Regions from separate parts of the Thalassolituus hydrocarboniclasticus genome, predicted to be linked through region 2. Evidence: predicted binding sites of a transcription regulator. Region 2 holds the regulator's gene; each other region holds the start of a gene.

Region 1 (4,300 bases), 970 kb from region 2:
TGCTACGGCTACCGTCAGCATCTGGCTGCGGATGCCGGCTTCAATTTCTGCAGCCATCTCAGGGTGATCCTGCAGGAACAGTGCAGCATTCGCTTTACCCTGCCCGATCTTGTCGCCTTTATAGCTGTACCAGGCACCGGATTTATCCACCAGACCACATTTAACACCCAGGTCAATTACTTCACCCATGTGGTAGATGCCCTGACCGTACATGATCTGGAACTCGGCCTGCTTGAACGGTGGCGATACTTTATTTTTCACCACTTTAACGCGGGTTTCGTTACCGATCACTTCGTCGCCCTGTTTAACCGAACCGATACGGCGGATATCCAGACGTACAGACGAATAGAACTTCAGTGCGTTACCACCGGTCGTGGTTTCCGGACTGCCGAACATAACGCCGATTTTCATCCGGATCTGGTTAATGAAGATCACCAGACAGTTGGCGTTTTTAACGTTACCGGTAATTTTACGCAGAGCCTGAGACATCAGACGCGCTTGCAGGCCAACATGGCTGTCGCCCATCTCGCCTTCAATTTCAGCCTTAGGAACCAGTGCAGCAACGGAGTCGACAACAATCACATCCACTGCGCCGGAGCGTACCAGGCTGTCACAGATTTCCAGTGCCTGTTCACCTGTGTCTGGCTGCGATACCAGCAGGCTGTTCAGATCGATGCCCAGTTTTTCAGCATACAGCGGGTCCAGAGCGTGCTCAGCATCGATAATGGCAACGGATTTGCCCATTTTCTGCGCCTGCGCCATCACCGATAAACACAGTGTGGTTTTACCTGAGCTTTCCGGACCATAGATTTCAACGATCCGGCCCTGTGGCAGACCGCCAATGCCCAGAGCGATGTCCAGCCCCAGAGAACCTGTGGAGATAGCAGGGATGGCTTCGCGCGGCTGCTCGCCCATCTTCATAATGGCGCCTTTACCAAACTGACGTTCAATCTGGCTCAGTGCCGCATCAAGTGCTTTCTGTTTGTTAGCATCCATCGCTCTGTCCTGTCTGTGTTTAATCTGGTTAGTCTGTCTGACCGGTCTGTTACTTGCTCATGACCAATCACTGTAAATTTAACCAGTATTTAAGCACAGCTTATTCTCAGCGCCAACCCTTCTTTTTTGTCAGCAGGACAGCCAGCGGCATAAGCCCTGAATACCGTGCACAACCGCCAGTGCGCGCACCTGTTCGCGGTTACCGGGAAAGTGGCAGCATTCCGTAATCTGCTGCTCGGCATTGCCCCAGGCAAACCAGACAGTTCCCACGGGCTTATCTTCGGAGCCGCCGCCGGGCCCGGCCACACCACTGACCGCTACCGCCAGATCGCCCAGACTGTTATTGACCGCACCGGCCACCATGGCGCGCACTGTCTCTTCGCTGACCGCACCGAACTGTTCAATCAGCGCCGGTGGTACGCCGAGATAGCGGACTTTGGCTTCGTTGGAATAGGTTACAAAACCACATTCAAACCAGTTCGAACTGCCGGCCATATCGGTCAGCGCACTGGCAATACCGCCGCCGGTACAGGACTCAGCGGTGACCAGCCGCAGATTACGGCTCTGCAGAATTTCAGCCAGTACGGCAACAGAGGCATTCAGTTCAGGGCTCATTTCTGTATCCTCGCGGAATCACTTACAATCTGCCGTTTACATTAACACGCCCGTTTTTTAAGGACACTCGCCCGATGAGCCAGGCAACTGCCCAGCACACGCCGATGATGCAACAGTATTTCCGCATCAAAGCCGAATTCTCCGACACTCTGCTGTTTTATCGCATGGGCGATTTTTACGAATTATTTTACAGCGACGCCAAACGTGCGGCACAGCTACTCGACATTACCTTAACCGCCCGCGGCCAGAGTGGCGGCGAGCCCATTCCGATGGCCGGTATTCCATACCATGCTGCCGAAAACTATATCGCCCGGCTGGTAAAGCAGGGGGTTTCGGTGGCGATTGCCGAACAAATCGGCGACCCGGCGACCAGCAAAGGGCCGGTAGAACGCAAAGTCGTGCGTGTTATCACACCGGGCACCCTGACCGATGAAGCTTTTCTCGATGAGCGTTCCGACAACCTGCTGGTTGCCCTCTGTTCTGAGCAACAACGCCATGGTTTAGCCGTGCTGGAAATCAGCTCCGGTCGTTTCTCGGTGCTGGAGGTCGACGGTGAAGATGCTTTACTGGCCGAGATCGAACGTCTGCGTCCGGCGGAATTATTACTCAACGAAGATCAGCGCCAGCCCGCCGGTCTGCGTGAACGCCAGGGGGCGAAATTACAGGCGCCGTGGCACTACGAATCCGACACCGCTTTCCGCCTGCTGACCCAGCAGTTAAAAACCCGCGACCTGCGTGGCTTTGGCTGTGAGCATATGACGGTGGCTATCCGTGCTGCCGGCGCTCTGCTGAATTACGCTCAGGAAACCCAGCGCAATAATCTGCCGCATATCCGCTCGCTGCAGGTCGAACAGCCGGATGACGCCATTATTATCGACCCCGCCAGCCGCCGGAATCTGGAGATTGATATCAACCAGAAAGGCGACAGCCAGCACACGCTGGCCTGGATCATGGATAAAACCGCCACCGCCATGGGCAGTCGTTTGCTCAAGCGCTGGCTGAACCGTCCGCTGCGCGACCAGGCTCTGCTGCAACAACGACAGGGATTCATCGCCCAGCTTATTCAGCATTACGCCGCCGAAGAATTGCACAGCAGCCTGAAACAGGTTGGTGATATTGAGCGTATTTTATCGCGTGTGGCACTGGGTTCTGCCCGCCCGCGCGACCTCGCACGGCTGCGTGATGCGCTGGCCATCGTGCCCGATATTCGCCAGCAGCTAACCCGCCTCGACAGCACACTGGCTGAACAGCTACTGGAACGGGCGCAGGAATTCCCGCACTGGGTTGAACGCCTGAGCAAAGCCATTATTGAAAACCCGCCGGTCATTATCCGCGACGGCGGTGTGATCGCCGAAGGCTACGACAGCGAGCTGGATGAACTGCGCGCACTGAGCGAAAACGCCGGCGATTATTTAATTAAGCTTGAAGAGCAGGAAAAAGAACGTACCGGTATCAGCACTTTAAAAGTCGGCTACAACCGCGTGCACGGCTATTACATTGAAATATCCAAAGCCCAGTCCGATGCCGCGCCTACGGAATATATCCGTCGCCAGACGCTGAAAAACGCCGAACGTTTTATTACGCCGGAACTGAAAACCTTCGAAGACAAAGCGCTGAGTGCCAAAAGCCGGGCGTTAAGCCGCGAAAAAGCCCTGTACGACGAACTGGTGCAGGCACTGGCCGAAGAGCTGATTCCGTTACAGGTGTGCGCCGCGGCGCTGTCTGAACTGGACGTACTGTCGAATCTAGCCGAGCGCGCCGAAAGCCTGCGTTTTGTGCAGCCGCAACTGGTCAGCGATGCGGTGGTCGATATTCAGCAGGGGCGCCATCCGGTAATCGAAAATCTGATCGTCGATCCCTTTGTCGCCAACGATACCCGCCTCGATGCCCGGCAGAATATGCAGATCATTACCGGCCCGAACATGGGCGGTAAATCGACCTATATGCGTCAGGTTGCCCTGATTGCCCTGCTGGCACATATCGGCAGCTATGTGCCCGCCGAAAGCTGCACCCTCGGCCCGATTGACCGGATTTTTACCCGTATGGGTTCCTCCGATGATGTCGCCGGTGGCCGTTCGACTTTTATGGTGGAAATGACCGAAACCGCCAATATCCTGCACAATGCCACCGCCCAGAGTCTGGTATTAATGGATGAAGTCGGCCGTGGCACCAGCACTTTTGACGGCCTGTCTCTGGCCTGGGCCAGTGCCGCACATCTGGCCGAACATATCGGTGCATTTACCCTGTTTGCCACCCATTATTTCGAGATGACCGCCCTGCCGGAAAACCACAGCAATGTGGTTAACGTGCACCTTAAAGCCACCGAGCACGACGACCGTATTATCTTCCTGCACTCGGTAGAACAGGGACCGGCCAGCCAGAGTTATGGCCTGCAGGTAGCCCAGCTGGCCGGCGTACCGGACAGCGTGATTCAGCAGGCCAAAGCGCAGCTGCTGCATCTGGAGCAAAGCTCTGGCGTCAGCCCTGCGGCCATACCAACATCCTTTACCAGCGGTGCGGAGAACACGGCACCAGTGACGCATAAAGCTCAGGCAAAAGCCGAGCAACCGCTGCAGAATGATCTGTTCGCCGCCCTGCCATCAGCTGTTGAAGAGCGTCTGGCCGCTCTGAACCCGGACGATCTGTCACCACGGGCGGCACTGGAGCTGATGTATGAACTGAAGGGGCT
Region 2 (4,300 bases):
CGCAGAATATTCTGCAGCCAGTGCGCAGAAAAACCGGCGGTATTGTCACTGTCGACCGCCGGATAAATCACGTGGGCGGGCATAATACCGCTTAACAGCCCCATCGACATCAGCACATGAAAAGGCTCGATATCGTTATTCAGTTCAATGCGCGAACGAGTGTCCACCGGCAGCGCCAGATGCGAGTCTGCGGCAATGGCACCGTGACCGGGAAAATGCTTGCCTACCGCCAGCATGCCGGCCTCATTCATACCACGCACAAAGGCGGAAGCCAGCGCAATAACGGTCGCTGCATCATGAGCAAAGGCACGATCGCCAATCACCTGCGACACATCGGTTTCAATATCCAGCACCGGCGCAAAGCTCAGATGCACCCCCTGCTGACGCAGCTCGGCGGCCATCAGCCAGCCCAGTTCATGGGCCAGGGTCAGCGCTTCTGTGCTGTTGTGCTGATATTCTTTTTCCAGAGCCAGCATTGGCGGCAGACGGGTAAAGCCTTCACGGAAACGCTGTACGCGACCGCCTTCCTGATCCACGCACAATAATAAATCCGGGCGCAGGCTGAGAATATCGCCGGTCAGAGCCTTTAACTGCTGTGGCGACTGATAATTACGCGCGAAAAAAATTAACCCGCAGATTTCCGGCTGCAATAAAAATTCACGGTCGGCAGCGGTTAATTCTGTACCTTCAATATCGGCAACCACACCGATACGCTGGTTCAGATTCTGTATTACAGATTGCGGCATGGAATCCTCGAAAAACTGTGTGGCTGAATCCACACCGGCGTACCGGCACTGACCAGTTCAAATAATTCAGCAATATCACTGTTACGCATACGGATACAGCCATGAGACAGTGGCTGGCCCATAGGTTCAGAATCCGGCGTGCCATGGATATAAATATAACGGCGCATGGAATCGACATTGCCCATACGGTTGACGCCGACTTCCAGTCCCTGCAGCCAAAGAATGCGGGTTAAAATCCAGTCGCGCTGTGGTTGCTGTAGCGCCAGTTCAGGCGAATACATTTCACCGGTCGGGCGCCGGCCAACGAATACGGTGTTCAGTGGCAAACCGGCACCAATAGCCGCACGGACACGGTGCCAGCCACGGGGGGTACAACCGGAATTTTCCTGCTCACCGGCACCATTAAGCGCCGTGGAAACCGGATACAGGTGGCAGATACCGGCGCTCGACACGCGCAGTACCTGATCGGCAATAGAAACTTCTATTAATGTTTGCGGTAACGCAGATTGCGCAGCCGTGGGCGCCATAGCAAAGGCCTGTTGGTAAAAAGCGAAAAACGGAAAGCCCGGCTCCGCTCAACCAGCCTGATGCGGAGCGTTAAGACCGGATGCGAGGAAAGGTATCAATTTATCAACAACCTGCGCAATATCCGATCCCTTACCCAGATCGTGTTCTGCCATCGCCGTCAGTGAATCGGCCCCCGACAACGTAAACACCGTCGCCCCCAGCATAAAGTGAATACGCCAGAAACGGTCTTCATCGGAAAGCTCAGGCGTCGCCGCCGTCACCAGACGCATAAAGGCTTTAAACACCGGACCGTATTCTTTCTGCAGAAAACGGCGTAAATGCCCCTGCCCCTGGGTGTAAGCCAGCCCCAGCAGACGCATAAAGATCCCCAGACGACGCGGACTGTCATGCCCGGCACGCAGCGCCGTCTGCGACAGCAGCATTAATATGCCGGGTAATTCCGGCACCTTGCCATCCAGCCGCGCCTGTACGGCGTCCAGCTCACGCTCCAGATCTTCGCAGAATGGCGTCAGGAAACGGGCAAACACCGCCTGAATCAACGCTTTCTTAGAGCCAAAATGATAATTCACCGCCGCCAGATTCACTCCGGCCTTGGTGGTGATATTCCGCAATGAGGTCTCGGCAAAGCCACGCTCCGAAAACAACTCCTCTGCCGCATTCAGGATACTTTTAACCGTATCTTTCTGTGCCATAACCCTGCATCTGCCCTATCACGCTGTCGCGGCTTTATTGCCATCGCCGACAGTACAAAACAACTGTTTCAAACATACGTTTAAAACGAGATTTAGGCAACCCCATATACGGCCAAAGGCTAAAAGCCTCATACCATCATCCGGGCCGGTGCAGCAGCAATGCATCCACAGCAATCCACAGACCTCTGACAACAGGGGTTTACACTGGATAAAATACTGTATACATTTACACCATACTGTATGGATCAACAGACTGGATAAGCATCATGATCAAGCTCACGGCACGACAACAGCAGGTTCTGGATTTCATCCGCTCCTCACTGGAAGATACAGGGTTTCCGCCCACCCGCGCCGAAATCGCTGCCGAGCTGGGCTTTAAATCGCCTAACGCCGCAGAGGAACACTTGAAGGCGCTGGCACGTAAAGGTGCGATTGAGATTATGCCCGGCGCTTCCCGCGGCCTGCGCATTGTTGAAGAGCAGAACCCGGGTCTGCCGATCGTTGGCCGTGTAGCCGCCGGTGAGCCCATCCTGGCTCAGGAACACATCGCCGATTACTGCGAGATTCCACCCAGCTTCTTCCGCCCTTCTGCCGACTTCCTGCTGGAAGTTCATGGCGACAGCATGAAGAACATCGGCATTCTCGACGGCGACTACATTGCGGTGCACAAGGCCGAAACCGCCCGTAATGGCGAAATCATTGTTGCCCGCGTCGATAACGAAGTAACGGTCAAGCGCTACGAGAAGAAGCGTAATCAGGTGATTCTGCACCCGGAAAATGACGACTTTAAGCCGATTGAAGTTGATCTGCGGGAAACGGAATTTGCCGTTGAAGGTTTATACGTCGGCGTTGTACGCCGCAGCTAACAGCAACTGTTCACAGGTTCGGGGTGATTGTTATGCGTCAGTTATTACTCGGAATGGAAGAAGCCGGCTTATCTCTCAGCAGCCAGCAACCAGGCAGGATGGCCAGAGTCAGCACCAGTGCGCTGCGCGGCAGTCTGACCGAGGTCATCGTCAGTGAAGGCGGTGCCATTCAGCCCATGCATTTGTTGCCGATGCTGGCACAGTGCAATGCGCACAAGCGCTGGCTGATGTGGCTGAGCCCGCACCGTCCGATGAATAAAAGCTGGCTGGAAAGCATGGGCCTGCAGCATTCGCCGGTGATTCATCTCGATCTGTGCAATGACACCCAACTGGCCCTGTGCAGCAAAGTTCTGGCGGCCGGCAACAGCCATATGATTGTTGAATGGCAGGGAGAACTGAGCAACCACGAACGGCAGATCATCCGCCAGCAGGCCGACCAGAGCGGCAGCCATGTGGTGCTGATTCAGCGCCGTCCCTGAAGTGCAGCAAACGACGAACACAAAAAAGCCCTGATTTTTATCAGGGCTTTTTTGTGTTTTCAGCACAATTTCATACGCACAACGGTGGGCGATTCAATACCGCCAGACACCATTCAGTGCAGTCGCTGCTGATACTCAGGGGTGTCAAAGTCTTCGCGCTCAACTTCCATACCGGAAAGCTCGCCGACTTTACGCACTCCGGCTTCCAGCATCACCCGCGCAACATCCATATGATGCGCCTGCAGGCTGGCCTTGGCATCTTCGGAAAAATGAATACACACCAGTGCATCGCTGTCCTGATCGTCAGCACGACGCAGGGCGATATCACCATTGGAAAGTTCTACGATTTCAAAAAAGCGCGCCATAACCGCCTCTCAAAACTGGGCGCGGGAGTGTATCACAGGATGTTTTCAATAGCTTGAACGACACACAGAACCGTTAGTAATAAAAAGTAAACGGCTCTGCATAAATGCACTCAGCAAGGCATCAGCTTTCCTGACGATTGGCGCGCTGAGCTTCAATCAGGCGGGTCAGATCCTGCAGCCAACCGGCAACCGGCGACTGCTGCGTCGCCACCAGCGCAATTCTGCCCGGAGCCTCAACCGTCTGCACCGCCGCTGCCGGCTGATTCATTCCGGCCGGACGTCCCTGAGCATCTGCCGCCGCCAGCATCTGCGCCAGCCAGGAAAAGCCGTTCTCCGCCAGATGCTTAAGCTCGCGCATTTCGCCGGTGATCAGCGGCGTATTCTGCAGCAGTGATTCCAGAGAGCTGACAGGCTGACGATACGCCACCATATCCCCCAACTCTGCCAGATAAGACAGCCAGGCATCGCGCAGCTGATACAGTGCACTCTCTTCCAGAGCCTGCTGCAAAGCAGGCGCAGCCGACTGCAGCGCTGCCAGCTGCTCCAGCAATAAACGGCACTGATAGAGTTTCTGATTGGTAAAGCCAATCCACTGCGACATAGCCTGCTCCGGCGGAAGGTTGA
Region 3 (4,300 bases), 1.9 Mb from region 2:
CCAACCAGCACAGCAACGGTGCAGTGATAACCCTGCGACGCATTGGCCATACACCAGTTAATGTCGTTATGCAGACCCATGCGGTAACCCGGACGCTCCCGTTCGCTGGTAAAGCAGAAGGTGCCGTTGCACTCCACTTTGCCGCAGCAGTCGTTGTACGACACCAGATAGTCTTTATCGTCATTCGGGTTACGGCAGGTGCCGACCCAGGAGACTTTGGACGCTTCGGAACCCGGCGGACAGGTGGTTAATGTGCCGCCACAGTCGTTGCACAGGTTGCCGTCGAGCGCGCAGTAGCGCCAGTATTCACAGGCCGTCGGATCATTCGGATCGGCCGGGGCTTCGTCTTCCGCTTCTCCTGCCCAGGCTTTGCCGGCATTACGGTCAAAGGGCAGGACCGGCAGCATGGCACTGCCCAGCATCAGCATCCCGGCGCGGCTTAAAAAACTGCGGCGGCTGCTGCGCTGTGCGACTTTGCGGGTTAAATTTTCGGTGCCTTTATCCAGGCCGGTTAATACGCTGTCGAAAAATCGTTTCATAGTGATATCTCTTGTTGCCTAAAAATCGTTGCCTACTGAGTGATGCTCAGGAATTGCTTGTTCAGGAGTGGCTTGTTCAGGAATGCTGCTCAAGAAAACTCTGTACCGAGCCAACACCCATTTCCATGGCATTGAACAGGCTCTCAAGCTGCTCGCGGCTGTTGATCAGACCTTTCGAGCGGATCACGCCCTGCTTATCCATCAGCACCGCAAACGGCAGACGCGATACGCGGTAACCCAGCCCCAGTTCGGTCGACAGTACGTATGGAAAATCCTGCAGGCCGACGTGCTGAATAAAGCGCTGGTGTTTTTCTTCTTCACCATCGGAAGCCAGCACCACATCCAGCCAGTCTTTTTCACTGGCTTTTACCGAGCGCAGAATCGGCAGCAGTTTTTTACATACCGGACAGGTCGGCGACAGGAAAAACACCAGCATGGCTTTTTCTTTATCGCGGCCAATATGCACAGCACCACCGGTCAGGCTGTTAAGGGTAAAGGCCGGGGTTAAATCACCGACTTTCGGCCCGGAGTCATTCATCAATGCTCCCATCGGCGCGATACGTTCAAACAACACGCCGATCTGGCGGGCCAGCACAAAAAATGCGAGGGCCAGTGCCATTACGGCAACAAATAAAAGTGCGACAGCAAAATACAAAGCAGTCATAACGACCTCTTAAATTCGTTTCAGTGAGTTGGCCATTTCACGGATGGCCAGCAGGTTGGCGTTCACCTGCTCAAATAACAGGAAGGCGAGCCACATAAAGACAGCAGCAGCGATGGCCACCACGATTTCGGCGCTCTGCAGTGCTTCCGGCAAACCGAGCAATGGCAGCAGAGCGAAGACCATCAGCAGCGCATTGCGCAGCAGCAGGGTTTTGCTCAGCAGTTGCGGAGTACCGCCACAGCCACATTCGATGCGGGTATGACCGCGACGGATATTGATGCCCATAGCGATGGCATATCCCCCGAGCAACAGCGCCGCCAGCACCAGTCCGGCAGCACGGCTGGCACTGAATAACAGCATCAGCACCAGCGCGCCTTCGAGGGCCAGCAAGGCAGCAGCAGCGGGCTTAACCAAAGCTTCCGGCAGCAATTCGTAATCGGCGACAAAGCCCTGAAACTCGAGGAAATCCAGTGCTTTGTGCAGCGCCGCGCGCAGGAATACCAGCAGGGTAAACACCAGCAGCGTGAGGCTCGCCAGTGGCAGTAACTCAGTCATGAGACACCGCCAGCGAGGTGGTCCAACCGGCTTTTTCGTCGGCCGCCGCCTTCTCAAACATAAAGTCGCCATCGCCGCTCAGTACGTACTTGTCGATGGTTTCGTCTTCTTCATTGGAACCGAACAGCACCGGGGTTTTGCCCTCAGTCACACTCAGCGCCACCATATGCGGTGCCGGAGAACGACTGATAAGTTTTTTCTTCTTCAGGCTGTAAGCCCAGATTTCTTCAGAGCCGTTTTTATGGCTGCCGTCATAAGCGCCTGAATGCATCAGCATAAACACCATATCCAGCGTGCTGCTGTAAGCCGTGATGGCATAACCACCCGGAGCCCAGTCACCTTCGATGCCGGCATTCACCTGCAGTTTTTCTTTGATTTTTACGGTTTTGCCACTGTCATCGGCGAGGTACAGGGCACCGCCGAAGGTGGTCAGGATCAGCTCACCGTTTTTACGGCGTTCGCTGTGGATATAAATCGGGTCGGCATCCACATCGAATAATTTGCCCGATGCTTCAACACTGTATTCATTTCCCTTCAGGGTGAAGGTTTTCAGCTGGCCAGTACCGCAGGGCGTGCTGAAACTGGTGCCTTTCAGTGCCGGATAAACGCCGTAACATCCCGGGGTCGGCACTTCAGCAATCACTTCGCGGGCAGCAATATCAATGACCGAAACCGAGGTGGCCGGTGTGGCATTCTGCACATACAGCAGTTTTTCATCGGCGCTTAATTCCAGCAGCTGGGTCATACCAATGGCTTTTACGGCTTTATTAGGCACGATGATTTCTTTCTTGCGGCTCAGGGTTTCTACGTCGTACACCTGCACCACACTTTCTACCGGACCATAGGTAATGCGCTTGGCAAAGTCGGACAGCACGTAGACGGTTTTGCCGTCTTTCGAGACTTTCATCTGCGAAGTAATACCCGCCGGCATCGAGCCTTTATAGTGCAGGTCATCCTGAGCGAAGACGTGAATCTGACTGGCGCCCCCCCAGGCGGCTTCGTTCATAAACACATTCGGTCCGGGCTGAATGGTTTTCTCGACCGTGAAAACTTCCGGCTTAAAGGGTTCTGCCTGTGCCACAGGCATAACCGCCGACAACAGCAGGGTTGCGATGCAGGCCGCCAGCGGTGCCGGAGTGAATACGCGGCGGGAAAGGTTTCTGGTTTTACTTTCTTGCTTGGTTAACGTCATGGTTTACAGCTCTCGTTGTGAGTCTGCAATGCCAGAGCAGCGCTCATGCCAATGCCTGAGCTCAACGCTGAAACATAACCCCAGATGCATACTTCAAGAGGCGAATGCTGACAATTCAGTCAGAATTGTTACCGGCTGTTACCAGATCCGATTAACAATAAAACTATCAGCACCAGAAGGAGGCTGGCCATTTTGCAGGCGGCATCATTGTGGTGCGCTTATCTCTCTGCGCTTATTTCTGCCCGGATCGATAGCTGCCAGAGCCTTTGTCGCCGCCCTTCAGCTGATGGCGAAGCCCTACCCGAAACCCCGGGCATGGGGTATCCTGCGACCTCTGAACGCGGGGGATGTTATGAGTAACTGGCTTGATGCCGTAAAGTGGGACGCCGATGGTCTGGTACCGGCCATTGCGCAGGATTACAAGACCGGCCGTATCCTGATGATGGCCTGGATGAACCGGGAAGCACTGGCGCTGACGGTGCAGGAAAACCGCGCCATCTATTATTCCCGCTCGCGCCAGCAGCTGTGGCGTAAAGGCGAATCTTCCGGCCATGTGCAGCAGCTGCATGAAGTGCGCCTCGACTGTGATGCCGACGTTATCACCCTGCAGGTGGAACAGATTGGCGGTATCGCCTGTCATACCGGCCGCGAAAGCTGCTTCTACCGGGTCTATCAGGACGGCGAATGGGTCAGCGTTGATCCGGTGCTGAAAGATCCGAAAGACATTTATTGATTGCTACTTAACGAAACTGAAACAGCTATGAGCGATATACTTTCCGCCCTCGGCGATATCCTTGAAGAACGTAAGAGCGCGGCCGCCGATTCATCCTATGTGGCCAGCCTGTATCACAAGGGCCTGAACAAGATTCTGGAGAAGGTCGGCGAAGAAGCCACCGAAACCATTCTGGCCGCCAAAGACGCCGAAACCAGTGGCGATAACAGCGATGTTATCTACGAGACCGCCGACCTGTGGTTCCACACCCTGGTGGCACTGGCCAAACTGGGCGAGCGCCCGGAAGCCGTGGTTAACGAACTGGCACGGCGTTTTAATATGTCCGGCCTGGAAGAAAAGGCGTCACGTACGCCCAAGTAAACCGGTACAGACCAGAGAACTGAGAGATTGAGTATGCCGGACTGTCTGTTTTGCCAGATTGTCGCCGGAAAGATTCCGGCCAATGTCGTTTATGAAGATGAGTACCTGCTGGCGTTTCACGATATTGCGCCTAAAGCGGACACCCACCTGCTGGTCATTCCCAAGCGCCATATCGTTAACCTGAATGATCTGAGCGACGCTGATGCCAGCCTGATGAGCCATTTAATGCTCAGCCTGCCGGCCATTGCCCGCACACA

What was found. Region 2 encodes LexA, which represses DNA repair genes until DNA is damaged. Its sites were predicted from a motif close to TACTGTNTANNTANACAGTA; they were not measured.
Region 1: the regulator LexA is predicted to act here: its motif matches at 1,065-1,084, upstream of recA (recombinase RecA).
Region 3: the regulator LexA is predicted to act here: its motif matches at 3,056-3,075, upstream of HUF19_RS01015 (amine dehydrogenase large subunit).

Annotation. Positions count from the first base shown of each region.
Region 1 is NZ_CP054475.1:3,365,714-3,370,013, forward strand. It holds gene recA (recombinase RecA) at 1-996, opposite strand, end outside; gene HUF19_RS15060 (CinA family protein) at 1,126-1,611, opposite strand; gene mutS (DNA mismatch repair protein MutS) at 1,686-4,300, shown strand, end outside.
Region 2 is NZ_CP054475.1:2,392,285-2,396,584, forward strand. It holds gene nagZ (beta-N-acetylhexosaminidase) at 1-746, opposite strand, end outside; gene HUF19_RS10570 (L,D-transpeptidase) at 731-1,273, opposite strand; gene HUF19_RS10575 (TetR/AcrR family transcriptional regulator) at 1,322-1,966, opposite strand; gene lexA (transcriptional repressor LexA) at 2,233-2,832, shown strand; gene HUF19_RS10585 (cell division inhibitor SulA) at 2,865-3,311, shown strand; gene HUF19_RS10590 (hypothetical protein) at 3,425-3,676, opposite strand; gene HUF19_RS10595 (DUF6586 family protein) at 3,798-4,277, opposite strand.
Region 3 is NZ_CP054475.1:220,525-224,824, reverse strand. It holds gene HUF19_RS01030 (methylamine dehydrogenase light chain) at 1-539, opposite strand, end outside; gene mauD (methylamine dehydrogenase accessory protein MauD) at 616-1,203, opposite strand; gene HUF19_RS01020 (MauE/DoxX family redox-associated membrane protein) at 1,213-1,758, opposite strand; gene HUF19_RS01015 (amine dehydrogenase large subunit) at 1,751-2,950, opposite strand; gene hisI (phosphoribosyl-AMP cyclohydrolase) at 3,303-3,683, shown strand; gene HUF19_RS01005 (phosphoribosyl-ATP diphosphatase) at 3,711-4,043, shown strand; gene HUF19_RS01000 (histidine triad nucleotide-binding protein) at 4,077-4,300, shown strand, end outside.